3 regions of the Arthrobacter sp. StoSoilA2 genome follow, and region 3 is predicted to be linked to each of the others. Evidence: predicted binding sites of a transcription regulator. Region 3 holds the regulator's gene; each other region holds the start of a gene.
What was found. The regulator LexA, encoded in region 3, represses DNA repair genes until DNA is damaged. The targets are predictions, from matches to a motif close to TCGAACANNTGTTCGA.

Region 1 (5,036 bases), 2.0 Mb from region 3:
CCTGCCATGAGGAAGCCGAGCTGCGTGCCGATGGCCAGGCCGGAGAAGCGGACCTTGGTGCTGAACATTTCACCGTAGAAGGACGGCCATACGGCGTTGGCGGCTGCGTAGCCGAAGGAGAAGAACACAACGGAAACCAGGAACATCAGCGGGACGTTGCCGGATTCGAGGGTCAGCAGGAACACCGGAGTCATGATGGCGCTGGCTACGGCACCGTAGATGAAGACGGGCTTCCGGCCGATCTTGTCGGCGAGCATGCCGAAGAGCGGCTGGCTACCGAGGGCCACAATGTTGGCCACTACAACGAGCCACAGGGTGATGGTGCCGCTGACGTGGGCCACGTCCTGGGCGTACTTGATGGCCAGGGTTCCAAATACGGTACTTACCGCGGCGATGAAGGCACAGCACACAACCCGGAGGACGTCGCGCCAGTGCAGCTTGAGAAGGTCGGCGATGGGCAGCTTGGCGATCTGGTTGTTCTTCTTGGCCTCTGCGAATGCCGGCGGCTCGTGCAGGGTGCGTCGGATGAAGTAGGCCACGATGACAACTACTGCACTGAGCCAGAACGGGATGCGCCAGCCGATGCCGTACTTGACCTCGTCCGGGAGCGCGAGAACTGGAATGAACACCAGGGCTGCAAGGATCTGGCCACCCTGGGTGCCGGTCAACGTCCACGAGGTGAAGAATGAGCGGCGGTTGTCCGGAGCGTGCTCCAGCGTCATTGAGGAGGCACCGGCCTGCTCGCCGGCAGCCGAAAGACCCTGGGCGAGGCGGGCGAGTACCAGCAGGACGGGAGCCCACCAGCCAATGGTCTTGAAGTCCGGGAGGCAGCCGATCACGAAGGTGGCGGCGCCCATCAGGACCAGCGTGAACATGAGGACCTTCTGACGGCCGATCCTGTCGCCGAAGTGCCCCAGGATGACGGCACCTACAGGACGGGCAACATAAGCGAAGCCGAAGGTCGCGAAGGACATGATGGCTGCGTTGGTGTCCGCGTCCGGGAAGAACACGTGCGGAAAGATCAAGGCGGCGGCGGAGCCGAAGATGAAGAAGTCGTAGTACTCCACTGCGCTTCCAAGGAAGCTGGCGAGTGCCGCCTTCTTGGGGGTTCCTGCTGGCGTAACTGTGCCTGGCGTCGCTGACGGCATTGTGTGGCTCATGGTGTTCCTTCTGTGACGACGATGTCGCGGATCTAGCTTCTGCGGGAAGACCAGAGCGAGGTGAGGCCGGATCAATCCCAAAGTAACCACATGGTGAGAGCTACTTGTGCAATACAGCAATAGTGGCCGTGATTGGGGTCACTTGTCAAGACTTGTCCCCACTATCTAGAAATAGCTCTCACGATGTGAGAGCATCTAAGCATGAGTGTGAAAGAGGACACAAAGACCGACATGGTCGGCAAGGCCCTGGGCCTGTTGGTATTGCTGGGGAATGAGCCCAAGGGTGCGAGTGCCGCGGATCTGGCCAGGAGTGCGGGACTTCCGTTCAGTACGACGTACCGGCTGCTCGGTTCATTGACGCGCGACGGATTTGTGGATTACGAGCCCGACGGACGTCGGTATCATCTGGGATTGCGGGTCTTCCAGCTGGGCCAGCGGGTTTCCAACCACCACGGCTTCGCGGCAACGGCCCTTCCCGTACTCCAGCGCGTTACGGAGCGGACCGAGGAAGCAACCATCCTCTCGGTGCGCGACGGAAATCATCATCTAACCGTCAATAAGGTGGACGGCCCCAAGACCTTCCGCGTCACCAGCGATCCTGGCCATCTTGGTGCGCTGCACACGACGTCCGTGGGTAAGGCGATAGTCGCTTTTGAGAACGACGCCGAACGCGAACGACTGCTCGAAGAGTTGCCCCTGGAGCCTCTCACTGAGCGCTCCATTACCGATCGGGCTGCATTCCGGGCGGAGATCGAGCAAGTGCGCCGGCAGGGCTACGCGGTCATGGACGAAGAAAACGAGATCGGCATGCGCGCGGTCGCGGTACCGGTCCTCAACTCCCAAGGCCACGCCTTTGCGTCACTCGCCACGGCCGTTCCGGTATTTCGTCTCACCATGGATGAGCTCATCGCCCACGTCCCTACTTTGCAGGAAGCCGCGGCTGAACTCGCGGCCCGCCTGCCCCAGCGTTAGCCCAACTAGGTCGCACTTAAGCGCGTTTTGAGGCCGCTAAACGCGCACAACTGCGACTCAGTTGGGTCAGCACATCGCGTTTGTTCGCGATAAGAACAAGCGTGCGGAATATGAACACTTGTAGTAATCTGGAAGACACCCGGGCAGTTGGCGCCCCAGAAAGTGCCAAAAGCCAGGGGTGCTGAAGTCAAAGGAGCTTTAGGATGAGCAACCGAGCCGAGTCCGTTCTGGTGGGCCTGATTGGCGAAGGCGTCATGCCGTCGCTGACTCCGCCCATGCACGAACGCGAAGCCGATGTGCAGGGCCTTCGCTTGCTGTACCGCCCCATCGACCTGCTGGACCTGGCTTTGCCGGCCACCGCCGTCGGGGATCTCCTCACCGCGGCCCAGCGCATGGGCTTCAACGGACTGAACATCACGCACCCGTGCAAGCAGCTGGTCCTTGAGCACCTTGACGAAATTTCCGACGACGCCCGTCGCCTGGGTGCCGTCAATACAGTCCTCATTCAGGACGGCCGGTTCATCGGCCACAACACCGACTTTTCAGGTTTCGGCTCGGCTCTCGCCGACGGACTCCCCGGTGCGAAGCTGGAGCGCGTGGTCCAGCTGGGTGCGGGCGGTGCGGGTTCCGCCGTCGCCTACGCCCTGCTCACCGCCGGGGTCGGCACCCTGGACCTGGTGGACATGGACCCGGCGCGGGCGGCAGAGCGCGCCGCCGAACTTGGCGAACTCTTCCCGGCCGCCACGGTCACGCCGCGGAGCACGGACGAGCTCCCGCAGATCATGCCCCTCGCCGACGGTTTGGTTCACTGCACCCCGATCGGCATGGCCGCCCACCCCGGGCTGCCGCTGGACGTCGACCTCCTGGAACCGCGGCACTGGGTTGCGGACATCGTCTACCGCCCCATCGAGACGCAGCTGGTCCGCGAAGCGCGGGCCAAGGGCTGCAAGGTTCTCGACGGCGGACGCATGGCGGTCGGTCAGGCTGCCGACGCTTTCCGGCTCTTCACGGGCCACGACGCCGATCGCGACCGCATGCGGGCCCACTTCCTTGAGCTGATCGCCGTCGAGGATGCGCTCGCCGCCACCGAAGCCCCGGCTCTGGCAAAGGCGGGTCACTGATGCGCACCGGAATCGCGACGGTCTGCCTGTCCGGCACGCTGAAAGAAAAGATGCAGGCCTGCGCCATCGCGGGCTTTGACGGCATCGAAATCTTCGAGCAGGACCTCGTCACTTCGCCCCTGAGTCCCGAGGAAGTGCGGAAAATGGCCGCGGATCTTGGCCTCGGCTTGGATCTGTACCAGCCCTTCCGCGATTTCGACGGCGTCACTCCGGACCTGCTGAAGGCCAACCTCAAGCGGGCCGAGGCCAAGTTCAACCTGATGGAACGCCTGGGCATGGACACCATCCTGGTCTGCTCCAACGTCGCTACTGCAACGATTGACGACGATGAACTCCGCGCCTCCCAGCTAACGGAACTCGCCGAGCTGGCCGGGGATCACGGCGTCAAAGTTGCCTACGAAGCCCTGGCCTGGGGAAAGTACGTGAACGACTATGAGCACGCGTACCGTCTGGTCGAGATGGTGGACCACCCCAACCTCGGAACGTGCCTGGACTCGTTCCACATCCTTTCCCGCGACTGGGACACCGCGCCGATCGAGCAGATCAACGCGGACAAGATTTTCTTCGTCCAGGTTGCCGACGCCCCCAAGCTCTCCATGGACGTGCTCTCGTGGAGCCGCCATTACCGGGTGTTCCCGGGCGAGGGGCAGTTCGAGCTCGCCAAGTTTATGGGCCACGTAGTCCGCGCCGGCTACACGGGCCCGGTTTCCCTTGAGGTCTTCAACGACGTTTTCCGCCAGTCGGACACCGAGCGGACGGCCGTCGATGCCATGCGCTCCCTGATCTGGCTGGAGGAGCAGAGCGCCAACTGGCTGGCGGGCACCTCCGCGGACGGCGAGTCGGTCAACGGTGGCGCCTCCCGCCGTCGTTATCCCATGGAACTGGCAACGCTGCCCAAGGTGAACGAGCCCGCCGGCTTCAACTTCGCCGAGGTCAAAGCCGACGACACCGCGCAGCTCGAGAAGCTCCTGGGCCAGCTCGGCTTCGAATTCGAAGGGCGCCACCGCACCAAAGACGTCCAGCTGTGGACCATGGGCCAGGCCCGCGTAATCATCAACGAGCAAGCGGCTTCGCATTCGGAACCGGCTATCGCCGCTTTAGGGTTCGACGTCGACTCTCCAGTGATTGCCTCCGCTCGAGCCCAGCAACTCAAGGCGCCGGTGGTTGCCCGCAAAGTCCAGGCCGATGAGGAAGTCTTCCAAGGTATCTCCGCCCCGGACTCCACCGAAATCTTCCTCTGCCAGGGCAGCCCGGACGGGACCGCTGCGTGGACGCATGAGTTCGGCGAAGGGCTGGAGCACTCCGCAGCGCCGCAGAACGCTGTGATTGACCACGTGAACCTCGCCCAGCCCTGGCAGCACTTCGACGAAGCCGTCCTTTTCTACACCAGCGCCCTGGCATTGGAGCCACAGCCCTTCGCTGAGGTCCCAAGCCCCAGCGGCCTGGTGCGCTCGCAGGTCATGGAGACCTCGGACGGCTCAGTCAGGCTGGTCCTGAATCTCGCACCGGCGCAGCAGGCCCAGAGTGCACGCAAGACTTACCAGGAACATATCGCCTTCGCCGTGGGAGACCTCGTGGCAACGGCCCGTTCCGCACGCGATCGTGGCCTTGAGTTTCTGGAGATTCCGGCCAACTACTACGAGGACCTGGACGCCCGTTTCGATCTCGAACCCGGCTTCCTGGCAACCCTCAAGGAGCTCAACCTCCTTTACGACCGGGACGCCAACGGAGAATTCCTCCACTTCTACACCGCCACCGTTGGCAGCGTGTTCTTCGAAATGGT
Region 2 (5,036 bases), 2.1 Mb from region 3:
CTGACTACATGCCCTATCCCAAACGCGCCGGGACCCTCTATTCTCTTGACATGGGCGTTTGGGGAGCGTTGTACCGCACCAAACCCGGTTGCAAGAGCATCGGGCGCGGGTGACGCGTGGATCCCCAAGACAAGGTTCCTTCGCCGGACAATTACGCCGCATTCCTCGCAAGGTTGGACGCGGCAACCACAAGCCTGACCAGCCGGGCGAGGGCCCTTGACAAGGCATTGTCGGCGATCTCGCTGCTCTTGGGACGGTATCAACGGGCCCTTCGAGGCTGGGAACGGAGACTGGGCCGCGTCGATGAGGAACTAGACCGGCACTCCGGCGAGCCCCAGACGTCGGCTGCCCTTCATGAGCTCCAACGAACTGCCGTTCAGATGAGGTCAATGCACAGTGCACAGGTCCTGCGGCTCACGGAGAAACTGTCGCTCAAGCAAGGACAACGAGACGCCGTAGGCCGCTCGCTCCTCGAACTTGAAGTCATCAGGGCCAAACTGGAAACGTCCCGGAGGTTGTCACGGGACCGCGAAAACCTGGGCAGGGCCCTCTACGAGCTTGCGGGTACCGGCAGTGGCGCCGCGAAGATCCCCGATGTGGGATTGCGGAACGACCTTAGGGAAGCACGCGAGGCAGTAATTCTGGCCGAAGCACTCCTCGAAGTGAAGGGATCCTGACCATGGAAAACGCGCCGGATGCTGTTGAAATCGTGCGCTGGATGAGGAAACCCGGCGACAAACCCATTATCAAATTCGTCACTTTCAGCATCCTTGCCGTGATCCTGTGGCTGATCCTGATGATCTTCATGCCTGCCCTGAGAAACGCTGTCCCGGCGTCGATCTTCATTGCCGTGTTCGCCGCGATACTTACTATTCCCACCGTCGTCGCCCAGAGGAACCTGGTGCGTGGCTTGGCAAAACGGATCAACGACACCCTCACGGAGCTGACAGGCAGCCCCGACGACAAGATCTCCACGAAGCAGCTACGGAAATTGATCAAGAGCGGCGAGCAGCTTCCACTGCTGATCAATGGGGTTCCAGGTTTGCGGCTGCACGTGAAAAGGGTTGCAAGTGCCAAGGAAGATGGCTCCGAGAGACTCCTCGCGATCATCACCGTTGCCCCGGTGAGCAGTGGAACTGCGAGCTTTGACCGGCTGCTTGAGGCGGCGTTGTACGGATGACGGTTGGGCTGGCCTTCGCTGGCTCTTGGGGACTGAAACGGGGCTAGTAGGACAATGGTGCTTTTTTTGGCGCTGTAGCGGTCTGGATCTGGGTCCCCCAATTCGACTTCAGAAGAAGCCCGGTTCAGTGCTGACCGACACATTTCCAAGCGGGTCAGTCTGTTCTCCTGGCAATCCACGCCCCGCGCGATCTGTGGGCCCTAGATCTCTGATTCTGAACACATGGTTGATGCCTGGAAACGGTTGGGAAGCTTGTGGCACCCAAGGGCAGCGGCACTGCTTCCTAAAAATGTCAGACCCTGGTGAGAGGGTTTATTCATGGGAAGCATTGGGGAAATCATGGCGCGTCGGGCAGCGATGCCTGGCGTCGCGATGCGCCCCCCGGGCCTTCCCCGAGGAAGCCACGCCGGTCCTGCCAGCGGCCATGCCGGCTGTGAAAGCCCGACGGCGTCGGCTGCGGCAAGCGGCGATTCGGAGAAGCTCAGGGCCATGGCGCTGCTTCGCGGCATTGAACCGAAATCCTTCGCCACCCTTAGTGAAATGGACCGTGAAGGCGAGCCTGTTCACGGCCTGGAACCACTGCCCTTCGCCGGCCTTGGGGTCGATCCTGAAGTTGAAGTCGATCCAGGAATTAGGGTCGATTCTGAAGTCAGCCCTGTTTCCCCAGGACTGGGCGGTTCCTTGGGAATCGGCCGTTCCGCGGGAATTGAGGGTGCGCCGGGACTTGGGGATGCACTCGGACTTGGGGATGCGCTCGGACTTGGGGATGCGCTGGCGGACAGCGTTGGGGCCTTGGAAAGTCTGCGTTCCGTCACCGTGGCCGGTGCCCCGGGGTTCGGGTTTGCCGAAGCCGCGGGGTTCGCCGGGCGGGTGGAGGAGATCGCCCGCACCGTGGAATACCTGCAGGTCATCGCGGCGCACGCCGTGGAACGGACCCGTACCCAGGCCCAGCAGGCACGGCCCTCCTCCGCGGCGGGCACGGGATGGCAGACAGGCTGGACCAACCCCACACCCACAGGACCAAATCCCGCCACCGCCACAGCCACAGCTGCAGGATCCGATACTGCTGCTGGATCCGCCGCCGTTGCTGGCTTCTCCACTGCCGGCGGATCCGCCGCCGCTGCTGGCTTCAATACTGCTACTGGATCCGCCACCGCTGCTGGCTTCAATACTTCTGCTGGGTTCGGTGCTGCTGCTGCGGCGGACGCTGCTGCGGTGGCGGACGCTGCTGCGGTGGCGGACGCTGCTGCGGTGGCCGATGATGGCTACCGCAACGCCGCGGAATTCCTGCGGGCCCGTTTGCGGATCGGCATCAGCGAAGCCCGGCGCCGGCTCGCCCTGGCCTCCCAGGTCCTCCCCGGGACCGGAATCGCCGGGCAATACATCCCGGCCCGCCGCGAAATCCTCGCCCAAGCCCTCGAATCCACACAAATACCCACCCGGTCCGCGAGCATCATCAGCGCCGCCCTGGACAAAGTACGGCTCCTCACCGACGAAGAAACCCTCACCCGGATGGAACACGCCCTCACCCGCACCGCCGCCGGGTCCGACCCCGACTTCGTCCTGAAAATGACCAAACGCTGGAACGACCTGATCGACCAGGACGGCCCGGAACCCAGCGAAGAAATCCTCCGCCAACTCCAAGGCACCTTCATCCGCAAACCCCGCCACGGACTGCACCACCTGGAAATCTTCGCCACCACCGAACAATACGAAACACTCACCACCGCCATGAACACCGCCACCAACCCCCGACTCACCACCGCAACCACCGCAACCACCACAGCCACCGGAGCCAACGGAGCCACCGGAACCAACGCAGCCACCGGCGAAGGCAACGTCACCGGGGAAACCAACGAGAGCGTCGACGGGAACGTCGACGGTCAGGCACCCGGAACCGTCCACGGCAGTGACCGCGGGAGCGAACCAACGGGGCCGGACCTGGACCGGCGTTCCCGGGCCCAGAAACTCCTCGACGGCCTCGTCGGAGCCTGCGGCGTGGCACTGACCACCGGGAAACTGCCAGCCAACGGCGGACTCCGCCCCCAAGTCACCGTCACCATCAACCACCACGACCTCTTCCAACAACTCACCCGCACCGCCCCGCCCGGCGCAGCCCCCACACCACACGGCGCAGCCGCCACCCAGACCACACGACCTGGGCCTGGAACGGAAGACCCCCGTCCCGGCGCAGCCACACCGCCCGGTGCAACCGCAACACCACACGGCGCAGCCGCCTCCCCACCCGGCGCAGCCGCCACCCAGACCACACGGCCTGGGCCTGGACCGCAACACCCCCGGCTCAGCTCCGGCTCCGCCACCTTCGCCGGCCCGATGCACCCCAACACCATCCGCAAAATCGCCTGCGACGCCGACATCCTCCCCGTCCTGCTCGGCAGCGAATCCCGCGTCCTGGACATCGGGCGCACCACTCGGATCTTCCCGCCCCACATCCGCAAAGCCATCACCGCCCGGGACCAAGGCTGCGCGTTCCCCGACTGCACCATGCCCGCCCCCTGGTGCGAAGCCCACCACATCACCTACTGGTCACACGGCGGCACCACGTCAACCAACAACGGCACCCTGCTCTGCAGCCACCACCACCACCTCATCCACAAAGAAGACTGGCGCATCGACATCACAACAGGGGTTCCGTGGTTCATCCCGCCACCCCACATCGACCCCAAACAAACACCCCGACGCAACCACCACCACACACCCCTCAGAACATAAGAGTCCGCCGCGTCCAATTGCGCTCTGCTGCCTCGCCACAAGGGTGACCGGCCTCGCCACAAGGGTGACTGTCTCGCCACAGGGTGACCGCCCGCCGTCGAGCGCTCCTAAATTACGCCTCGACCCTAAGCTGAGCCTGCGACATAAGCCGGGCCCGCGACCCTAAAGCCAGCCGCGACGAAGCCTTACCGCGACGTCGGCCAGCCCGTGTACGACTCAGCCAGGTATGCCTTGGCGTGCTCCGACGAGACCACAGAGTGCAGCTCGCCCAGCTGGCGGGCGCGGTCAAAGTCGTCGGCGCCGGGAACGGTATGCAGCATGGAGGTCATCCAGTAAGAGAAATGCTGTGCCTTCCAAACTCGGTCCAGGGCGCGGTCGCTGTAGGAATCCAGCAGTGTGGAGGAACCGTTGGAATAGAAGGAGTCGAAGCCTTCGAACAAGACCTTCACGTCGTGTATCGCGAGGTTTAGGCCCTTGGCGCCGGTGGGCGGGACGGTGTGTGCTGCATCGCCGGCAAGGAAAAGATTGCCGTGGCGCATAGGAGTGTGGACGAAGCTCCGGAACGGTAGGACCATCTTTTCCAGGACAGGGCCTTCGTTAAGCTCAAAGCCATTACCGTTTACGCGTTTGCGGAACTCGGACCAGATGCGTTCGTCGTCCCAGTCGGCGACGTTTTCCTTGGGATCGCACTGGAAGTACATGCGCTGCACTGTCTCGGTCCTCTGGCTGATCAAGGCGAAACCATGCTCGGAGTTGGCATAGATGAGCTCGTCGGAGCTGCGTGGAGCTTGGGCCAGGATGCCGAACCACGCGAACGGGTATTCGTGGAAGAACCACTTTCGGTTTGCTTCGGGGATCTGGAAGCGGCAGTGGCTGCGGGACCCGTCAGCGCCAACGAGGAAGTCGGCCTGGATCTCGAACTCCTGACCGTCGGAATCGGTGAACCAAACTTTCGGTTTGCCCTCGAGATCGTGGACAGTGGTGTCCGTGACGCTGTATCGAACGTCGCCGTCGTCCGCCTCGCGTCGCGCAGCGAGGTCGGCGAAAACGTCTGTTTGTGGGTACAGCCACACGGATTCACCCACCAGCTCCTTGAAGTTGATGCGGTGGCTTTCGCCATTGA
Region 3 (5,036 bases):
GCTGATGTCCGAGACACCGGTGCCATCCAGGTTGATCTCCACCAGGACGGAGGATTCGCTGGTGGTGCGCTCCATGCGCGCAGTGCGGTCAGCGGACGGCTTGGCGCCGGTTTCGCTCATTGGGACGTCCTTATACACGAAGAATGGGGTGGGTCTATTGACAAGTTTAGTTGGGCTGGGACGCAGCGCTGTCCAGAAGGGCTTCCAGGGCCTCCAGGAAGGCCGTTGTTTCCTTTTCTGTTCCCGCAGTCACCCGCAGGTGCCCTGGAATACCGACGTCGCGGATCAGGACTCCCGCATCCAGCAAGCCCTGCCAGACTGCGTGCGGGTTCGAAAGCCCACCGAAGAACACGTAGTTTGAGTCCGAGGCCGCAGGCTTGAGTCCCATTCGGAGGAGCTCGGTCACAATGCGGTCCCGCTGGACTTTGATGTCTTCGACGTCGGCCATGAGCGCTTCGCGGTGGTTCAGGGCGGCCAGAGCCGTGGCTTGTGTGACGGCTGAAAGGTGGTAGGGCAGCCGAACGAGCCTGATGGCATCGGTGACCTCAGGCGCGGCAGCCATGTAGCCCAACCGGGCACCTGCCAAGGCAAAGGCCTTGCTCATGGTGCGCGAGACGATCAAACGCTCCCGCCCGGGAAGCAGCGTCAGTGCGCTCGGGGTGTTGTCGTGCGCGAACTCGTGATAAGCCTCGTCCACGATGACGATTGCCTGGCTGGCCTCGCCGGCTTCGTAGACGGCTTCGACCACGTCCAGGCCCAGTCCCGTTCCCGTGGGGTTGTTCGGCGAGCACAGGAAGACGATATTTGCGCCGGTCTCCCGCACCTGGGCAGCCGCAGAAGCCGCATCCAGGCCATAGTCATCAGCCCGCACCCCACGGACATACTCAGTGTCCGTGCCACTGGCAAGCAACGGGTACATGGAATACGTGGGAGGGAATCCCAGCGCCTTACGCCCCGGACCTCCAAAGGCCTGCAAAATCTGCTGGAGGACCTCGTTGGAGCCGTTGGCTGCCCAGATATTCTCCGCGGAAAGCCCGTGTCCGAGGTAATCGGCAAGGGATTCACGGAGTTCCGTGAATTCGCGGTCAGGGTACCGGTTCAGGCCAGTGGCCGCGGCGGCAACAGCCTGGGTAATCGCCGCTTGCACATCTGCCGGCACGCCATGGGTGTTCTCGTTGACGTTGAGCAAAATGGGGACGTCAAGCTGCGGCGCGCCATAAGGGCTCAATCCACGCAGGTTGGTCCGAAGGGGAAGTCGGTCAAGTCGCTCAAGCTGGTCACTCACCAAGACAGTTTAAGGTGCCGGTGCGACTGCGGAGTAACTGTGACGCCAGAGACGCTGGCCCCTCGCCCCTGGCCGCTCAATTGGCGGGAACGAACAGCTGCTGGCCGGGCTGGATGCGTCCCCCGCGGAGATCGTTCAACTGGATGATTTCCGCGATGACATCACGGGGGTCCCGCTCCGGCGCGGCCGCACCGGCGATGCCCCACAGGGACTGCCCTGGCTGGACGGTAACCGTAACTGCCACCGGCGGCTGCAGCTGGGCTTGGGAATCAGAAGCTTTGGCCGGGGAGTTGATGAAGCCGGCAAGGCTCAGCAGCGCGGCAAGGAGCAGCATGACGGGAATTCCAAAGAAGACGATCCTGCCGCGTTGGGTAAGCCGGAGACGCGCAGGAGCCGGAGTGTTGCGGAATTCGTGGAACGTAGAGATTGCGGACATGAGCTGAGCCCTTCTGAGCGATTGCCTGCATCGGATGCCCGTTGCCGGCTGCCAATTCCTTGTGTTCGCCGAGCCCGGCCCCGAATGTTCGAACACTTTCTTCGAACATCCGAACCGCGCTCAACCTTTATAGAACACATATTCGAACCTTGCTATGACATTTTTAGCACTTATCATCGAACGGTGTCGAGACTCGCTAGAACGAATGTTTGATAAACGCCTGTGCCTGGCCTAGGTTTGAGTGAAGAAACAGGCACTGTTTCAGTGGAACAGGAGGGTCTGACATTTTTTCGGATCCCACATCCCCGGGCACACTTCAGACCGTGGCCGGGCGGAACGGAAGGGCATTGGCGAACATGGCAGCGAAAGCCACCGGCGGCGGGGCACCCCTGCGGAGCCAGCAGCCTCAAAAGAGTCCCAAAAGCCTGACTGTCCGGCAGAAGAAAATCCTGGAAACCATCCAGCGGTCTGTCAATGACAACGGGTATCCGCCCAGCATGCGCGAAATTGGCGACACCGTGGGTCTCGCGAGCCTCTCCAGCGTCACGCACCAGCTCTCCCAGTTGGAGAAGCTCGGCTACTTGCGCAGAGATCCCAAGCGCCCCCGCGCCATGGAAGTACTCATGCCTTTGACCCTTGACGGCGGGACAATTCCCGGAGTGGAAGCAGCTACTACACTCCGCAGCGCAGGCGGACTCGCCGTGACGGAACTGGCCAGCGCCAGCGACACCGCGATGGTACCCCTGGTTGGACGCATTGCTGCCGGTGGGCCCATCCTCGCCGACCAGACTATTGAGGATGTCCTGCCCCTGCCCCGGCAACTGGTGGGCCACGGCGAACTGTTCATGCTGAAGGTCGCTGGGGACTCAATGATCGATGCCGCAATTTGTGACGGTGACTGGGTGGTTGTCCGCCGCCAGAATGACGCCATCAACGGCGATATCGTGGCAGCGCTCCTGGATGACGAAGCCACGGTAAAAACCTTCCGCCAGCGGGACGGCCACACATGGCTGCTCCCCCAGAACACGCAGTACGAACCGATACTTGGAGACCAGGCCACCATCATGGGCAAGGTCGTCTCGGTACTGCGCTCCCTCTAGGGAGTTCGCCTACGTTTTCTTTGCGCCCAGGCGTTCCAGGACGCCGCGCACCACGTTGCGGTCCGTCGTTGCCCAAAATGGCGGCAAAGCGGCACGCAGGAACCCGCCGTACCGTTCGGTGGAAAGCCGTGAGTCCAGGACGGCCACCACGCCTTTGTCGCCGGTGGAACGAATGAGGCGTCCTGCTCCCTGTGCAAGACGAATTGCCGCATGCGTAGCCGACACCGCCATGAACCCGTTGCCCCCGGACTGTGCAACGGCCCGTGAGCGTGCGGTCATTAGCGGGTCATCGGGCCTCGGGAACGGAATGCGGTCAATCACCACAAGGCGGCATGAACCGCCAGGGACGTCGACGCCCTGCCACAGGGACATGGTGCCGAAGAGGCAGGTGTCCGGTTCATCGGCAAATTGCTTCACCAGTGCTGCCATGGTGGATTCTCCCTGGCAGAGGATGTCCACATCCAGCCGTGGGCGCATGGCATCTGCAGCTTCTTCGGCCGCCCGACGCGATGAGAACAGGCACAGGGCTCCCCCACCGGATGCACGGATGAGGTCTTCAAGCTCATCCAGGGCCTCGGGTGAAGTGCCCCTGCCGGGCTTGGGCAGGTGCTTGGCCACGTAGAGCACACCCTGCTTCGGATAATCAAAAGGTGACCCGACGTCCAACCCGGTCCAGCTTGGCGCCCCATCTCCAATAAGCCCCAGGCCACCGGCTGCGGGTTCAAAGGCAGATCCAATGGCCAGCGTGGCAGAAGTAAGCACCACTGTGTGCCCCGCGAAAAGGCCCTCCCGCAGGCGGCCGGCAACGCTAAGCGGGGCGATGTTGATCAGTGCGGGCGCGGTCTCGTCCGGGTGTGAGTATCCCTGCTGGGGATCGAAGGTGCTGTTTCTGGAGAACCACACCACTTCACGGTTCTCCTTGGCTGCGAGCATCCGCTCGCACAGTTCCAGAATGAGCATGAGCCGTGAGCGCGCAAGCTGCCTCCCGCCGTCGACCGCGTTTGAAGAGTCGGTTTTCGAGTCGGACAATGCGGCGCGTGTGGCATCGCGCAGCTGGTCCAGGCAGTCCAGTTGTTCGTCGTTTAGCCCATTGGGCAGCAGTCCGTTGGGGACACCGGCAATGGCCATGTCCAATCGATCGGCGGCCGCGTTCAGGGCGTCTACGGTAATAGCGGTGTGTTTGCGCGCGCTCGAAGCCGCAGCATGCACCATTGCCACGGACAGCTGACCTGTCACAGCTCCCGTGACCCGGTCCTGCAGCTCATGTGCTTCGTCAACCACAACGACGTCGTACTCGGGCAGGACAGCAAGGCCTTCGAAGGCACTGACGGCCAGCATGGCATGGTTGGTCACCACGACGTCAGCCTCAGCCGCCCGGGCCCGTGCCTGCTCGCTGAAGCATTCCTCGGCAAGCGGACATTTTTGCGCTCCCAGGCACTCCATGGACGTCACGGAGACCTGCCTCCAGGCGCGGTCGGTGACACCCGGCATCAGTTCATCGCGGTCGCCAGTGGCCGTCTTTTCGGCCCATTCACGGAGCCGGACCACTTCCTTGCCCAATTGCGACGACGGGCCGCCAACCGCCGCTGCGAAATGGGGAACGCTGGTGTCCTCACCCAGGGAAAAAAGTTGCCCCTCGGACGGCTCTTCGCTGGGGAAGCCGCCCTCCAGCTTTTGCAGGCAAACATAATTTGCCCGGCCCTTAACGAGCGCCACGTTCACGGGACGCTCAAGGGCCGGGCTTATGGTCTCCAACAGCCGGGGCAGGTCCCTGCCAACAATCTGCGTTTGCAGGGCCAAGGTAGCGGTGGACACAAGCGTCGGTTTGTTGCTGTCCATGGAATGGGCGATCAACGGAATCAGGTACGCCAAGGACTTACCCGTTCCCGTTCCAGCCTGGACCAACAAATGTTCACCGGACTCGATGGCCTTGGTGACTTGCCTGGCCATCTCGTGCTGGCCTGAACGGCTTTGACCGCCCATCCCGGCAACAGCTTTGTCCAACAGTTCGAGGGTGAACTTCTCCCCCACCGACTCGACGACGTCCGCCGCCACCTTCTCAACCATTGCTGACGAATGACTCCAGTTCGGCCGCCAATCCCTCACGGACCATGGCCACCACGCGGGTTCCGTTTTCCTCGTGCTCGAGGCTCAGGATTTCCGAATCGGAGTTGTGCAGCTTGTTGACCATGTCACCGCGGTCGTACGGGATCAA

Region 1: a site for LexA is predicted at 2,224-2,239, ahead of LDN82_RS21640 (shikimate dehydrogenase). Genes of this name have one in related genera too.
Region 2: a site for LexA is predicted at 1,395-1,410, ahead of LDN82_RS21290 (HNH endonuclease signature motif containing protein). Genes of this name have one in related genera too.

Annotation. Positions count from the first base shown of each region.
Region 1 covers NZ_AP024643.1:4,724,360-4,729,395, reverse strand. The annotation lists gene LDN82_RS21650 (MFS transporter) at 1-1,160, opposite strand, end outside; gene LDN82_RS21645 (IclR family transcriptional regulator) at 1,362-2,132, shown strand; gene LDN82_RS21640 (shikimate dehydrogenase) at 2,336-3,253, shown strand; gene LDN82_RS21635 (sugar phosphate isomerase/epimerase and 4-hydroxyphenylpyruvate domain-containing protein) at 3,253-5,036, shown strand, end outside.
Region 2 covers NZ_AP024643.1:4,651,309-4,656,344, forward strand. The annotation lists gene LDN82_RS21280 (hypothetical protein) at 117-677, shown strand; gene LDN82_RS21285 (hypothetical protein) at 680-1,180, shown strand; gene LDN82_RS21290 (HNH endonuclease signature motif containing protein) at 1,499-3,913, shown strand; gene LDN82_RS21295 (4-hydroxybenzoate 3-monooxygenase) at 4,099-5,036, opposite strand, start outside.
Region 3 covers NZ_AP024643.1:1,775,372-1,780,407, reverse strand. The annotation lists gene hisB (imidazoleglycerol-phosphate dehydratase HisB) at 1-120, opposite strand, end outside; gene LDN82_RS08185 (histidinol-phosphate transaminase) at 167-1,285, opposite strand; gene LDN82_RS08180 (LysM peptidoglycan-binding domain-containing protein) at 1,362-1,721, opposite strand; gene lexA (transcriptional repressor LexA) at 2,078-2,821, shown strand; gene LDN82_RS08170 (ATP-dependent DNA helicase) at 2,831-4,888, opposite strand; gene hflX (GTPase HflX) at 4,881-5,036, opposite strand, start outside.